4 regions of the Nonomuraea sp. NPDC046570 genome follow, and region 3 is predicted to be linked to each of the others. Evidence: riboswitches for the same ligand, from Rfam matches in the RefSeq annotation. Region 3 holds a riboswitch; each other region holds the start of a gene.

The links. A riboswitch is a leader RNA that binds a small molecule or an ion and turns the genes downstream of it on or off. The one in region 3 is predicted to bind cyclic di-AMP.
Region 1: linked by a shared signal. The riboswitch ahead of ABZ911_RS28995 (hypothetical protein) and the one ahead of ABZ911_RS22680 (hypothetical protein) in region 3 are both predicted to bind cyclic di-AMP.
Region 2: linked by a shared signal. The riboswitch ahead of ABZ911_RS33695 (C40 family peptidase) and the one ahead of ABZ911_RS22680 (hypothetical protein) in region 3 are both predicted to bind cyclic di-AMP.
Region 4: linked by a shared signal. The riboswitch ahead of ABZ911_RS26035 (serine hydrolase) and the one ahead of ABZ911_RS22680 (hypothetical protein) in region 3 are both predicted to bind cyclic di-AMP.

What each region holds. Positions count from the first base shown of each region.
Region 1 covers NZ_JBEYZF010000022.1:23,689-27,217, reverse strand. Annotated here, with positions in the region: gene ABZ911_RS29005 (MmcQ/YjbR family DNA-binding protein) at 1-239, shown strand, start outside; gene ABZ911_RS29000 (GAP family protein) at 311-1,003, shown strand; gene ABZ911_RS28995 (hypothetical protein) at 1,140-2,093, opposite strand; cyclic di-AMP (ydaO/yuaA leader) riboswitch at 2,099-2,238, opposite strand; gene galT (galactose-1-phosphate uridylyltransferase) at 2,304-3,374, opposite strand; gene ABZ911_RS28985 (DeoR/GlpR family DNA-binding transcription regulator) at 3,371-3,529, opposite strand, start outside.
Region 2 covers NZ_JBEYZF010000030.1:56,278-59,806, forward strand. Annotated here, with positions in the region: gene lysX (bifunctional lysylphosphatidylglycerol synthetase/lysine--tRNA ligase LysX) at 1-156, shown strand, start outside; gene ABZ911_RS33690 (LuxR C-terminal-related transcriptional regulator) at 295-507, shown strand; gene ABZ911_RS33695 (C40 family peptidase) at 538-1,584, opposite strand; cyclic di-AMP (ydaO/yuaA leader) riboswitch at 1,590-1,736, opposite strand; gene ABZ911_RS33700 (amino-acid N-acetyltransferase) at 2,037-2,594, shown strand; gene ABZ911_RS33705 (RDD family protein) at 2,693-3,529, shown strand, end outside.
Region 3 covers NZ_JBEYZF010000014.1:44,987-48,515, forward strand. Annotated here, with positions in the region: gene ABZ911_RS22665 (class I SAM-dependent methyltransferase) at 1-200, shown strand, start outside; gene ABZ911_RS22670 (DUF1707 domain-containing protein) at 217-801, opposite strand; gene ABZ911_RS22675 (DUF5302 domain-containing protein) at 912-1,115, shown strand; cyclic di-AMP (ydaO/yuaA leader) riboswitch at 1,325-1,462, shown strand; gene ABZ911_RS22680 (hypothetical protein) at 1,659-2,459, shown strand; gene ABZ911_RS22685 (hypothetical protein) at 2,558-2,929, opposite strand; gene ABZ911_RS22690 (roadblock/LC7 domain-containing protein) at 2,943-3,317, opposite strand; gene ABZ911_RS22695 (DUF4388 domain-containing protein) at 3,356-3,529, opposite strand, start outside.
Region 4 covers NZ_JBEYZF010000018.1:26,755-30,283, forward strand. Annotated here, with positions in the region: gene ABZ911_RS26030 (ABC transporter ATP-binding protein) at 1-558, shown strand, start outside; gene ABZ911_RS26035 (serine hydrolase) at 672-1,589, opposite strand; cyclic di-AMP (ydaO/yuaA leader) riboswitch at 1,601-1,741, opposite strand; gene ABZ911_RS26040 (hypothetical protein) at 1,897-2,805, opposite strand; gene ABZ911_RS26045 (IclR family transcriptional regulator) at 2,802-3,529, opposite strand, start outside.

The DNA.
Region 1 (3,529 bases), on a different contig from region 3:
TGACCTACGCCGACCATCACCATGACGACCGGCTCGGCTTCTGGTGCGCGGCTCCGCCGGGCGTGCAGGAGGCGCTGGTGGCGGAGGACCCGGCGCGGTTCTTCCGCCCGCCGTACGTGGGGCACCGCGGCTGGCTCGGCGTCTACCTGGACGTGCAGGTGGACTGGCCGGAGGTCGCCGAGATCGTCACGGACGCCTATCGGATGGTCGCGCCGAAGAGCCTGGTGGCGCGGCTGTAGTCACAAAGATGTACGCCTGTTTCGGCGTACAGGCGGAGTAGGGGCATCCCGGGGGCCGGGATGATCTGAGTATGTCGATCGGTCTGCTGCTCGCCCTGGCCGCCCTCGCCATCGTGGACAGCACGAGCTTCGGCACCCTGGGCATCCCCGTGTACCTGCTGCTGGCCGCCGAGCGGTCGCAGGTGTCGCGCCTGCTGATCTACCTGGCGACCATCGCCGTGTTCTACTACCTGGTCGGCGTCGCGCTGATGCTCGGGCTGTCGACCCTGCTGGACAACTACGGCGACGCACTGCGCAGCCCGCCCGTGTACTGGCTCCAGCTCGCCCTGGGCGTCGGGCTGTTCCTGCTGAGCTTCCGGCTCGACCCCAAGCGGCGGGCGAAACTGGGCAAACCGCCGCGGACGTTCGAGCCGAAGATCGGCGGGCCGCGGACCATGGTGCTGCTGGGCCTGACCGCCGGGCTGGTCGAGGTCGCGACCATGTTGCCGTACCTCGCCGCCGTCGGGATCATGACCGCCTCGGACCTGGCCGCGGCCACCTGGATCCCGGTGCTCGGCGGTTACGTCCTCGTCATGATCCTGCCCCCGCTGTTCCTGCTGGCCCTGCGCGCGGTCGCCCGCGAGAGCCTGGAGCCGAAGCTGGTACGGCTACGCGGGTGGATGACCAGGAACGCGGCCTCGATGGTGAGCTGGACGGTGGCGATCGTGGGCTTCCTCCTGGCCCGGGACGCGGCCGTGTCCCTGTTCTTCACCGGCTCCGCCTGACCGCCGTCAGCCGGTGAGGGAGGCGCCGACCATGACCATGCGCAGCGCTCGTTCGGCCGCCGCGTGCGCCGGCCACCAGGGCGATCACGACGAGGGCGCTCGCCGTGATCGCCAGGGCCCAGGGGACCGCGGGCGTTCAGTGCATGGAGATGTGGACGTGGTCGTAGTGGTTGGCGGTGATGCTGCCGCGGTTGGACATGGAGCGCCAGCCCGAGCCCTGGTTGATGCGCTGCTTCCAGATCACGTACTTGACGCCGAGCTTGTCCTTGTTCTTGACCGCCCACGCCGCGATCTGGTCGCCGAGGGTCTGGTTGACGGCCGACGGCGTGCTTCCGCCGGTGCTCAACATGAAGTCGCAGGCCCGCCCCAGCGGATGCTCTCCGCTGTTGTCCACGCGGTAGCAGCCCACCTCGTGCGGCAAGGTGAAGGTCTTCTTGAGGAGTTCCCGCATCTGGCGGGTGCGCAGGGTGATGTTGTCGGATCCGGACGGAAGCTGGGGGGCCCAGCTTCCGTCGGAGTTACGGCCTGAGCCGTACGGGATGAGGTCTTCGAGTTTCTTCTCGATGTCCTTGATCAGGTCCTCGGCCTCGGCGCGCTGCCCGGCCACCTTCTTCGAGTCGTCGCGGATCTTGACGGTGAGCGAGGCGGCCTGGTCGGCGGCGAGCTTCCTGGCGTCGCGGGTGGCGGTGACGGTGGCGACGACGGCGTTCTGCTCGGCCCTGAGCTGCTCCAGCAGGACGGCGTTGCTGAGGCTCGTGGACATCAGCAGGGCGGGCAGGCCGCCGTCGCCGGCCTGGTAGCGCATCTGGGTGATCTGCGCCGCCTGTCCTTCGGCCTTGACCAGCTCCTGCTGGGCCTCGGTGAGGCGTCGCTTGGCCGTCTTCTCGTCTCCGCGCGCCTCGGTCAGGTCGACCCGGCTCGCGTTGTAGGTCTCGATGAGCGTGTCGACCTGCTTGTTGAGCTTCTTCAGCTCGGCACGCAACTCGGCTTCGGTCGGTTTGGGGGCGGCGACCGCGGGGGCGGCCGGGCCGAAGGCCAGGGCCGCGGCGACGAGCACGCCGGCGGCCAGGGACGTGGGGGACTGGGCCACCACGTAGCTCCTCTCCTTCTGCCGACCGGGTTAGCTGACGGGTTCGGGCGGGAGAAGGCTTGCCCTACCACCGAAGTGGATTCACCCCAGATGCATGGGTCCCCGGCTCCTGGGGCGCACGCCCAGGATTAGGCGGCACGACTGTGGCAGTCGGTGCGAGAGGGATATTAGTAGTAAACCGCTGGTCACGCGAGTCCAAGCTGCGACCAATTAGTGATCTACCTGTGATCGAATCATCCCGGCCGCCTCCTCGGGGAGCACGTCGTTGACGAACGCGCCCATCGCCGACTCCGAGCCCGCCAGGTATTTCAGCTTCCCCGGCGCCCGCCGGATGCTGAACAGCTCCAGGTGAAGATACGCCAGGTCACGACCCTCCCGGACGGGCGCCTGGTGCCAGGCGGAGACGTACGGCATGACCACCCCGAACAGTCCGTCGAGCGCCCGCAGCACGCCGGTGTACAGCGGGCCGAACGCCGCGCGCTCCTCCGGCGTCAGCGCGACCAGGTCGGGCACCTGCCGGTGCGGGTACACGTGCACCTCGAACGGGTAGCGCGCGGCGGCGGGCACGAACGCGGTCCAGTGCTCGTTGGCGGCCACCACCCGGACGCCCGCGGCCCGCTCGGCGGCCAGGATGTCGGCGAACAGATTGCCGCCGGTGTGCCGGGCGGCGGCGGCGAGCTGCTGCCGGGTGCGCGGCGTGACATAGGGGTAGGCGTAGATCTGCCCGTGCGGGTGGGCCAGCGTGATGCCGATCTCGGAGCCGCGGTTCTCGAAGCAGAAGACCTGCTCCACGCCCGGGATCTCGGACAACTCGGCGGTACGGTCCGCCCACGCCTCCATGACGAGCCCCACCTGCGCCTCGGACAGCTGGGAGAAGGACGAGGAGTGCTCCGCGGTGAAGCACACCACCTCACACCGCCCCACTCCCGGCCGAACCTCACTAAGCCCCCCCGCATCCTGATAAATCCCGAGATTGGTGGAGAAGGAGGGGAAGCGGTTCTCGAACACCACCACGTCGTAGTCCGGCGCCGGGATCTCCGTCAGGTGGCCGGGGCGGGACGGGCACAGCGGGCACTCGTCGGCGGGCGGCAGGAACGTACGGCCCTGGCGGTGTCCCGCCATCGCCACCCACTCCTCGGTGAGCGGGTCGTAGCGCAGCTCGGAGGCGGGCGGCCGAGGACTCGGCTCGCGCTCGTCGAGCATGCTCCGATCGGCGTCGTCGCGCCGGTCGAAGTAGATGAGCTCCCTGCCGTCGGCCAGCCGGGCGACGCTGCGCTTCACTGACGGTCCTCCGCGATGATCAGTTCTCCGGCCCGTTCCGCGAGTTCGCGGCGGGCATCCTCGGTCAGGCCCGCGTCGCTGATGACGACATGGGCCTCCGAGAGCTCGGCGATGGTGCTGATGCCGACGGTGCCCCACTTGGTGTGGTCGGCCGG
Region 2 (3,529 bases), on a different contig from region 3:
GCGATGCAGCTCGACGAGGATTTCCTGCAGGCGCTGGAATACGCCATGCCGCCGACCGGGGGAATGGGGGCCGGGATCGACCGCATGATCATGGCCTTCACCGGCAAGAACATCCGCGAGACGATCTTGTTCCCACTGGTCAGGCCTGCCCACTGAAATTCGCGTCATCCAATATCCGGAAATTGGCGAATACGGTGATACGCACATATACAAAATGATCACCGGTCGGCAGTCTTGACGACCTTTCCCACCCGCGTTTACGGTCTGCTGGTTGCCGCTGTTGGGAGGGCTCTGGTGAATGCGCTCACCGAGGTCGTGGGGTTGAGCCAGGCCGATCTGGATCTGCTCGCGGAGCTGGCCAGGGGGGCGACCGTCGACCGGGTGGGGCGGCAGCTGGATATCAGCGGCCGGACCGTGCGGCGCAGGCTCAGGGTGGTCTGCGACCGCATCGGTGTGGCCACGCCCATCGAGGCCGTGGCCTGGGCCGCCCGCCGGCGTCTGATCTGAGGCGTCGGCCCACCCGGTCGCTCAGTCCGCTCAGTCCGCGATGCGGACGCCGCCCACGAACGGGCGGTTGCCCATGGCCGCGACACGCACCACGTCGCCGGTGCGCGGAGCGTGCACCATCATGCCGCCGCCGATGTAGATGCCCACGTGGTGCAGGTCGGCGTAGAAGAAGACCAGGTCACCCGGACGCAGCTCCTCCCGGGAGATGTGCCGTCCGGCCGTCCACTGGTCGCCGGTGTAGTGCGGCAGGCTGATGCCGACCCGCTGGTAGGCGGCCATGACCAGGCCCGAGCAGTCATAGGAACCGGGACCTTCGGCACCCCAGACGTACGGCTTGAGCTGCTGGGTGAGCGCCCACCGCACGGCTTCGGCGGCCTTGCCGCTGCCGACGATCGGCAGGTTCACCCGGACGGCGCGGGTGCCGGGCCGGCCCGCCTCGCCCAGCGCCCTGCGGTACAGGCTGCTCTCGACCTTGGCGACCAGTTTGCTGATCTTGTCGCGCCTGCCCTCCAGGTCGTCGACGAGTCGCTGGACCTCCTCGATGCGGGTGTTGGCGGTGGCCTTGGCCTTCCTGGCCGCGTCGATGGCCCTGGCGACCTGCTGGACCTCCTGGCCCTGCTGCTGCTCCAGGGCGTAGGTGGTGGCCGCCCGGTCGAGGAAGGTGTCGGGGTCGCCCGAGGTGGTGAAGGCCAGGGTGGCGCCGAGGCCGCCCGCCATGTAGGCGCTCTGGGCCAGCAGCGTCGCCTTGACGCGCTTGGTGGCCAGGTCGGCCTCACTGGTCGAGAGCGTCCTCTTGGCCGCGCCGGCGGACTTCTGGGCGCTCTTGAGCTTCTCGCGCTGACCGTTGAACTGCTCGGTCAGCGTGCCGATCTGCGTGTGCATCTTCTCCACCTGGGTGGAGAGCTCCTTGAGCGTCGGCTTCGGGTCGGCCGTCGCCGGCCCCAGCGGCACCCCGAGCGTCAGTGCCACGAGCGCCGCGCCGAGGGCCAGGACTCTGGTGCGGTTGCGGCCCGCGCGTTCCGGAGGGCGGGCGTGCTCGCCCGCAGACTTCCCCTCGCGTCCACGCGTGCGCTCCACCAACCAGCTCCTCTCGTCGGCCTGCCGGGTTAGCTGACGGGTTCGGGCCGGAGCAGCCCTACCAGGCAGGATGCCCGGATTCACCCCGTGATGGCCGTCGCCATCTTCGGTTCCCCGGTTCCCCGAGGTCGGGGATTCGGCGCGCGCCCCCACGCGTGGTCGCGCGGATGACATCGTCGCTGGACACTAGTGCACGCCGGGTTCGTGCTCAACCAGAACTGTGAATTCTGTTGAGGTTTCACAACCGAAAGATCACAGATAGATCACGCCTCTCGGCGTCAAGGATGCCTGTGACGCCGGTTACTGGTGTGATTTGTCCCGTATTGTTGCAGGTCTGCGCGTCTGTGAATCAGGTGATTCGCCTAGTGGTCGTATGGCTACACCTGGTCATCCGGTGGTGGAGAGATGGAAGTTTAGGGCGAGCCGTAATCGGCTCGGTACGCTGAACCTTCATGGAGCAGGTCGCCGAGCGGACACCGCGGGACACCGGGAACGTGGTGCGCCGTGCGCGCACACGAGACGTCCGGAACATCAGACGCCTCGTCGACACCTACGCCGGAGCGGGTCCCAGGCTTCTGGAAAAGGCCACGGTCACGCTGTACGAGGACATCCAGGAGTTCTGGGTGGCCGAACGGGAAGGCGTGGTGGTCGGATGCGGAGCCCTGCACGTGATGTGGGAGGACCTCGCCGAGATCCGCACGGTCGCCGTCGACCCCGAATACCGGGGTCTCGGCATAGGTCACGGGATTGTCGCCGCCCTGGTCGGTACGGCACGCGAGCTGGGGCTGCGGCGGGTGTTCTGCCTCACCTTCGAGGTCGATTTCTTCGCCCGGCACGGATTCACCCCGATCCAGGGCACACCGGTGTCTCCCGAGGTCTACGCCGAGCTCCTGGCCTCATACGACGAAGGAGTGGCCGAGTTTCTCGATCTTGAGCACGTGAAGCCGAACACCCTGGGGAACACCCGGATGCTCCTCCATCTGACTTCGATTGACCCGGGTGTCGACTAATGGGAAAGGTGATTGTCGATACCTATGTCGATACGTTGGTCAACAGCAAGCATGTGTCCTGACATGTGCCACATGCGCCATCGAAGCGAGGTGACACGGTGAGCACCGGACAGCCGCCGTATCCACAGGACGAACCCGAGGACAATTCTCGCCGGTCTCCTGAATACGGACAGCAGAACACGGGACGCCCCGGCGAGCCCGACCCAGATGTGACGATCGTGGGCTACCGGACGGACGGCGGCGCCTACGGCCAGCCCGACTACGGTCAGCAGCAGGGGTACGGCCAGCAGGCCCAGTCCCAGCCCGGCTACGGTCAGCAACCTTCGTATGGCCAGCCTCCCTACGGCCAGCAGCAGCCCGGCTACGGGCAGCAGCAGCCGTCCTACGAACAGCCCGGCTACGGCCAGCCTTCGGGTCAGCAGGGCTACGGCCAGCAGCCCCAGTACGGCCAGCAGCCCGCCCAGGCACCCGACTACGGCCAGCAGCCCGACTACGGTCAGCAGGGCTACGGTCAGCAGGGGTACGGCCAGCAGGCCCAGTCCCAGCCGGGCTACGGCCAACAGCCTTCGTACGGCCAACAGCCCTACGGTCAGCAGCCCGGCTATGAGCAGCCGCAGCAGCCGTCCTACGAGCAGCAGCAGTACGGTCAGCCGTCCGCGCAGCAGGGCTACGGTCAGCCCGGCTACGGTCAGCAGCCTCAGTCAGGACAGCAGGGCTACGGCCAGCCTGCGGCTCAGCAAGGCTACGGACAGCCTTCGGGGCAGCAGGACTACGGCCAGCCTTCGGGACAACAGGGGTATGGGCAGCAGCAGCCGTCGGGCCAGCAGCCGGGCTACGGCCAGGCTCCCGGCTACGGCCAGCCCACGGCCCCCGGCTACGCCCAGCCTTCCGGCCAGCCCGGCTACGGGCAGCAGCAGCCGTCCTACGAACAGCCC
Region 3 (3,529 bases):
GGGAGGCCGGGTTCACTGGACACGGCCAGGGCCGTACACCGGCCGCCGTCCTCAGGGCGATCGCCAGAGGCGGCTACTCCCGGCAGACGGACGCGTCGCCGGAGCAGATCGAGGAGGCGAGCCGCCGCCTCTCCGCCCTGCCAGGCCAGGACCTCCCGCGCCCCGCCCCGACCTACCGCCTGCTCGCCTTCCGGGCATGACGCCAGGAGACGGCGGCTACTTCTTCTTGCGGCGCTTGCGCTTGACGTCGACGCCGCCCCAGAAGGCCAGGCCCTTGACCGTGATGCGCGGGGAGTTCGGCGCGCCGACGCCGCTCGCCTGGTGGTCGAAACCGCCCATCAGGCCGACGCCGGTGACCTCCACGTCGGCGTCCTCGGCGACGACCACCTCGATGCCGCCCATGATGGCGAAGGCGCGGATGGTGATCTCCCGCCCACTGAAGACGGCCTCGCGCAGGTCGATCTTCCCGCCGCCCCAGAACGCGACGGCGGTCATCGCGTCGGGGGCCCGCCACACACCCGCGCGCTTGAAACCGCCCATGAACGCCACCACGATCCGGCCCACCCGGCCGCGCGCGGCGGGCGCGCGGACCACACTGGGGGCGATGTCGGGCAGGTCACGGGTGACGAGCTCAAGGTCGGCGTACGTCTTCGCGGCATAGACCTGGTCGAGGCGCTCCTGGAACTCCTCCATGCCCAGTCTGCCCTCGCCCGCGGCCGCCCGCAGAACCTCCGTCGTGTTGTCCCGGTCGAGGTCCGAGACCCGGATCTCTCGAGGGTCCCTGTCGGGAAGAGTCGCCATGCACGGAGCCTAAACGGTTTCGGGGGACGGCAGGAGGGGGAGGTGCCGGTTTCGCGCGGTGGGGGCGAGCGTGCGAAGCTGTTGGGTGTCCCCAAGACCAGGAGGTCCTCATGGCTGAAAACCCGCAGGAAGCCGAAGCCACCGAAGCTCCCGAGGACGAGTTGAAGCGGAAGTTCCGCGAGGCGCTGGAGCGCAAGAACAACCAGCACGCCGACTCGGTCGCGGGAGGCAAGGGCAAGGATCCCTCGAAGATCCACGGGACACACGGTCCCGCTTCGAGCAAGCGGTCTTTCAGGCGCAAGAGCGGCGGCTGACACGACAGATCCGAAGGGGAGGGTGCGCCGGGACGCATCCTCCGACGGGAGGGTACGGCAGGCCGTGCCCTCCCTTTTTATTGGGCGAATCCTGGGCTGACTAGGTAGATCTTCGCCCGAAATATGGGTTTGCCTTTGCGTTTGTCCGTTTTCTTGCCTACAGTCATGTGCATTACCAGCCGGTCACCTGGCCCTTCACCAGGAAGAGGCAGCCGGCGGCGCCGAATCCCGCACCAGCGGGAACCGGGGACCCACGTCCCTTGGGGTGAATCCGATCATTCAGGTCGGTAGGGCATCTCCACGCCCGAACCCGTCAGCTAACCCGGTAGGCGAGATGGAGAGGACTCAGAGCTGTGCACACCCCCGTCGCGTACCCCTTCCGCGTACCCTCCGGCGCCGGACACTGACCGCCGCCGCCCCCTGAACTTCCCCCCTTCACCGCGCACCGCGTAGCGACCGTTCGGCCATAGCCCGGCTACGCCATTCCTGACCTCTGTGTCGGCGCGGATCTCCCCTGTTCCCGCACGAAGGACTTTCGCTTTCATGACCGCTCGATTTGGCATGCGTGCCTCCGCCCTGCTCGCCGGCGCCGTCGCCACCGGAATCCTCACCATGGGGGCCGGTACGGCAGCGCACGCGGACACCGACGAGACGATCCTGCTCAAGGGATCCACCACCGCCTCCTACTTCTGGGACGACTCCTCAGGCCGCGCCGGTGACACCGGCCTGCCGGCCAGCGGCAAGCCCATGCAGAAGGGCCTCGCGGCCAGCCCGAGCTGGCCCCTGCACACCGAGGGCTACGTCGTCTACAAGGGCAAGAAGGCCAAGTTCTTCGTCGGTGACCGCGGTCCCGGCGTGCCCTCGAACAACGGCATCATGCTCGACCTCGACGCCAAGACCTTCGCCGAGCTGACCGGTGGCCGCTTCAACAGCTCCACGCTGGGCGTTGACGGCGTCGGCGGCCAGGGCCACATCGACGTGCAGTACATCATCACCAAGTGGGGCGACGGCGTCGGCAAGAAGAACCACCCGGTGGCCTTCGCCTCCGGCGCGTGGGGCCGCATGGACCGCAACCCCGCCGCCCCGCCGAAGGTCGTCGAGGCCGCGCCGAAGAAGGCCGAGCCGAAGAAGGCCGAGAGCGTCAAGGCCGCGCCGGAGAAGGTCGTGGTCGCCCCGGCGAAGGCGGACCTGCGCGGCGGCAACGCCGCCCAGGCGGCCGCCCAGACCGAGACCAAGGGCGCGGGCGACATCGGGGCCATGCTCACAGTGGCCGGCGGCCTGACCCTGCTCGGCGGCGGCCTGTACGGCAACCGCGACCGCCTGCGCAAGGCCACCTCGCGCTGAACCCCCTTGCGGCCATGCGAAACAGGAGATTCTGTTTCGCATGGCCCTGCTCGTCCGGTACGGCTCGTGCCGCCTTCCCCCGCGCGAGCCGTACCGGGTCAGACCTCCATCTTCTCCTCGATGCCGCGGAGCTGGTGGCGGGCCAGCGCCAGGTTGGCGCGGGTGCGGTCGAGGGCGAGGTAGAGGAACAGGCCCTTGCCGCTCCGGCCGGTGATCGGGCGGATGATGTGGTACTGGCTGTTCAGCGTGATGAGGATGTCCTCGATGCCGTCCTTGAGGCCGAGCGAGTCCATGGTCCGCATCTTGGCCTTGACCACCTCGGTGTTGCCCGCGGCCGCGACCTGGAGGTCGAGTTCCTTCGAGCCGCCCTGGGCGCCGAGCGCCATGCCGCTGCTGTAGTCGACGACGGCGGCGCCGAGCGCGCCGTCGATCGACATCATCTCCTTGAGGGAGACGTCCATACTGGCCATGTTTCCTCCTGAGTCAGCTCATCTGCGAAGCGATGGCGGCCAGGGTGGCCGCCGTCTTGCGGCCCTCCAGTCGCAGCAGGCCGAGGTTGGTGCCGGGGCCGGCCAGGACGGTGAGCACGATCGTGGGGCCGGCCGGGTAGAAGGCGGCGTATCCGGCGCTCCCGGAGATCAGCGTCTCCTCCAGCGTTCCCTTGCCAGCCGTGGTCGTCATGCGCCTGCTCAGCGCGAGGAGGGCGGCGGAGAGCGCGGCCGTCTGCTCGGCGCCCTCGTCCGCGACGTCGCAGGCGATGGGCAGCCCGTCGACCGTACAGGCCACGCTCCCGCTGATGTCGGGGGTGCGGTCGCGCAGGATGAGCATCTCCTTGAACACCTCTTCGCGCAGTGCCATCGTCGGCCTCCTTCCGCTTCTTCTGAGTGAGGGGAACCTCACGACAGCTCCTCCAGCGCCTTCTTCAACCGGATCAGCACGTCCAGGTCCGTCGGATCCGCCTGCGGCACCGGGGGCCGGTCCTCGGCGGGGTCGCGGACCGGCCGCGTCGGCAGCGTGGGATCGGCCGCGGTGATCAGGCCCGCCGCCGCCAGGCGCCGCACGGCCAGCAG
Region 4 (3,529 bases), on a different contig from region 3:
CGGCTGGCCGCGGTGTTCCAGGACTTCGTCGCCTACGACTTCACCGCAGCCGAGAACATCGCGGTGGGCGACGTCGACACGCTCGGCCAGGACACCCGCATCAAGGCCGCCGCCGCCCGTGCCGGGGTCCACGAGCTGCTCTCGGCGCTGCCGCGAGGCTACGACACCCTGCTCAGCAGGCGTTTCTTCGACAACCTCGACGGCTCGGACAAGGACACCCAAGGGGTGGTGCTGTCGGGCGGACAGTGGCAGCGCCTCGCACTGGCCCGCGCCTTCGTCAGGAACGACCGCGATCTGCTCATCCTCGACGAACCGAGCTCGGGCCTCGACGCCGAGGCCGAACACGCCATCCACCACGACCTCCGCGGGCACCGAGAGGGCAGGACGAGCCTGCTCATCTCCCACCGCCTGAGCGCGGTCAGGGACGCCGACCTCGTCGTGGTCCTGTCCGACGGGAAGATCATCGAGAGCGGGACGCACGAGGCGCTCATGGCGGCGGCGGGGGAGTACGCGAGACTGTTCACCCTGCAGGCCAGCGGTTATCAGGGGGTGTCCTAGAAGAATGCTGGGGGCCGGTTCGCGGGATCAGAACCCCGCCCCGGACATAAACCGTCATCACCCGGCCCGGCCAGTGAGCGAAGGATTCCGGCCCGGCGCATGCCGTTCACATGTCAGGGCTGCCTGCTGGTCGCCGCCCAGTCGAGGAGCGCCTGAGCCGTTTCGAAGCGGCGGCTGGAGCTGGTCTCTCCGAGAATCACGCCGACCAGCCGACGGCCGTCACCATCGGCGGCGAAGGCGAGGGTGTAGCCCGCGGCACGCGTGTAGCCGGTCTTCAGGCCGACGGCGCCCGGGGTGCGGAGAAGGCGATTCGTGTTCCGCCAGGAGTAGGCGCTGTGCTCCGCCGTCGCGGGGACCGAATGGTACTGGGTGGAGCTGACCTTCCTGATCGTCTTGTTGTCCAGCGCAGCCTGGGCGAGCCGCACCTGGTCACGTGCGGTGGAGTAGCCGCCGCCCTTGGCGGGCATCCCGTCGGCGTTGACGTACAGCGTGTCCTTCATGCCGAGCTCGCGGGCGTTGGCGTTCATCTTCGCCGTGAACGCGTCGACGCCGGGGCCGTACGCGCGGGCCAGCGCGTGGGCGGCGTCCGCGCCGGAGGGCAGCAGCAGGGCATGCAGCAGGGTCTCCACAGTCAGCCGGTCGCCGGCGCGCAGGTCCGCCACCGAGGCGCCACCCTTCGAGGCGTAGCGCACATCCGCAGAGGTGACCTCGACCACGTCCGCAGGCTTGGCTTCCTTCAGCACGGTGTAGGCGGTCATCACCTTGGTGATGCTGGCCACGGGGGTGCGGAGGTCGGCCTTCTTGCTGAAGTGGACCTTGCCGGTCTTGGCGTCGATCAGGTGGGCCGCACGGCCGAGCACCGCTGGGGCGTCCGGGGCGACGGCTGGAACGTGGGAACGGGAGTCCGGCGAAACGACGGAGCCTGCTTGGGGGGTGGCCTGTGCGGGAGTGGCGACGGAGGTGACGGCGCCTGCGGTGATGACGACGCCGAGCAGCGCGTGGCTCAGCCGGTTCTTGAGATGCGTGGGCATGAAGGGGTTGCTCCTTGCTTCCATGCCGCCTACCGGGTTAGCTGACGGGTTCGGGCTGGGAAGTGCCCTACGGCGCAGCTGAGCTGCGTCCGATTCACCCCAGGGGAAGTGGGTCCCCGGCTCCGTGGATACGGACTCGGCGGCCGAGTGTCGTCCTGCGGTGGTGGCCTCAGGCGACGCGCGGTCCGGGCAATGAAATGGCAACGAACGTGTCGATGGTTCGCAGCACAATGCCCGAAAAGTACCAAAATGGTATAAATCGTGCAAATGGCGAAGAGTCACTGATGACGGCCTGAGAGCCTGTGAATCAGTCCGAGGGCGCTCCATCCACAGACCATGCTGCCGAGCCGGACTCGCCGGGTTGGAGGACAATCAGATCCGTTCCCGTCGCCAACGCGTTCGGCGGGCAGGTCTGTGGTTCGATCCCGACACCAGTTCGGGTGAGGTGCTTGCTTGGGAGGTCGCCTGAGAACACCTGGATCCAGCGGAATGCTGGGGAGGTGCGGATCGTGAGGGTCAAACCGGCCGGATCGGAGAGTGTGATGTCTCCTGCATCCTCTGTGGGAGCCACCGCGTACGCAACGCTGAACCGATCTGGACCGAGCGCGCGGCCCTCTCGAAAATCGAACCCGGAGTTGTCCACGAGACGCCGCCGGGTGGGGAGAGCCGAGAGCGGGTCGGTCTCGAGGTAGCTTGGCGCGGTGAGCTTCAGGATCCAATCCGTCAGCGGCGACGGTCCCGGTCTGAAGTAGGGGTGGAACCCGATGCCGAACGGAGCGATCTGATCGCCGATGTTGACCCACGCCGCGTCGCAGCGCAAACCCGTGGCCGTGACCGTGTAGGTGACGGTCACGCGCACAAGGAACGGATACCCGTCGACCCCTCCTACGACGCGGCCGAACGAGACGGACGATGCGCTCCGGCGCTCCAGCGCCCACAGCTGGTCGAACGCGAGGCCGTGCAGGGCGTGGCCGTACGCCGGATCGTTGATAGGGAGTTGATAGGCGCGCCCCGCGAACTCGTACCTGCCGTTGGCGAGGCGGTTGGGCCAGGGGGTGAGGACCGCGCCGTGGTGGCCCAATTCCGGCGCGACCCGGCCGGGGCCCGCCAGGATCGACTCGTCGCCGAGCCGGAGCCCGGTGAGGGTGGCGCCGATGGGATCGATGGTGGCGCGAGTGCCGCCCCACGCGATGGTGGCGGGTTCAGTAGCGGTCACCGGCTGTGCTCGCGTGCGCGGATCCCGTATGCCGCGCGTGACATCTTCGCCGCGGTCGCGCGCGCTTCGCGTCCGAGCTCGGTGACGCGGTTCTGCATGCGGTACTTCGGGCCGTAGATGGACACGGCCGCGAGCGGGAGGCCGTTCCGGTCCTGGGCGAGCGCTGCGACGCGTTCTACGTCGTCGGTTCGCGGGATCCAGACGAACCCTCGCGTTCGGGCGAGCTCCAACTCGCGTGCCCAGCTCTCGCGGTCGAGCCGGACTTCGGGATGCTCGACCGGGGCGTCGCGGAGATCGTCGAGGATGCGGTGCTGTTCGACGACCGGAAGGGCGAAGAGGATGGCGCGGCCTGCGGCGGTTGCGTGTAACGGGGCGAGGTTCCCGATGTGCGGGACCATCCGGAACGGTTGCTCCGGATCGATCTGCTCGATGCTGACCGTGTAGTCGCCTTGGCGGATCGTGAGGATCACGGTCTCACCGACCACATCGCAGAGTTCTTGGAGGTACGGCCGGGCGATCTCGCTCAGGTTGTACTGCTTCTGGAACCCTTTCGCGAGGCTCAGAACCCGGCCGGTCAGGACGACGCGCCTGTTGTCGAGGCGGGCGAGGAAGCCCAGGTCGACGAGCGTGGCGACGAGCCGGGAGACGGAGCTCTTGTCCGTTCCTGTGAGCTCGGCAAGTTCGGTCACGGTCAAGCCTCCGCGGCCGTCCGCGACGGCTTCCA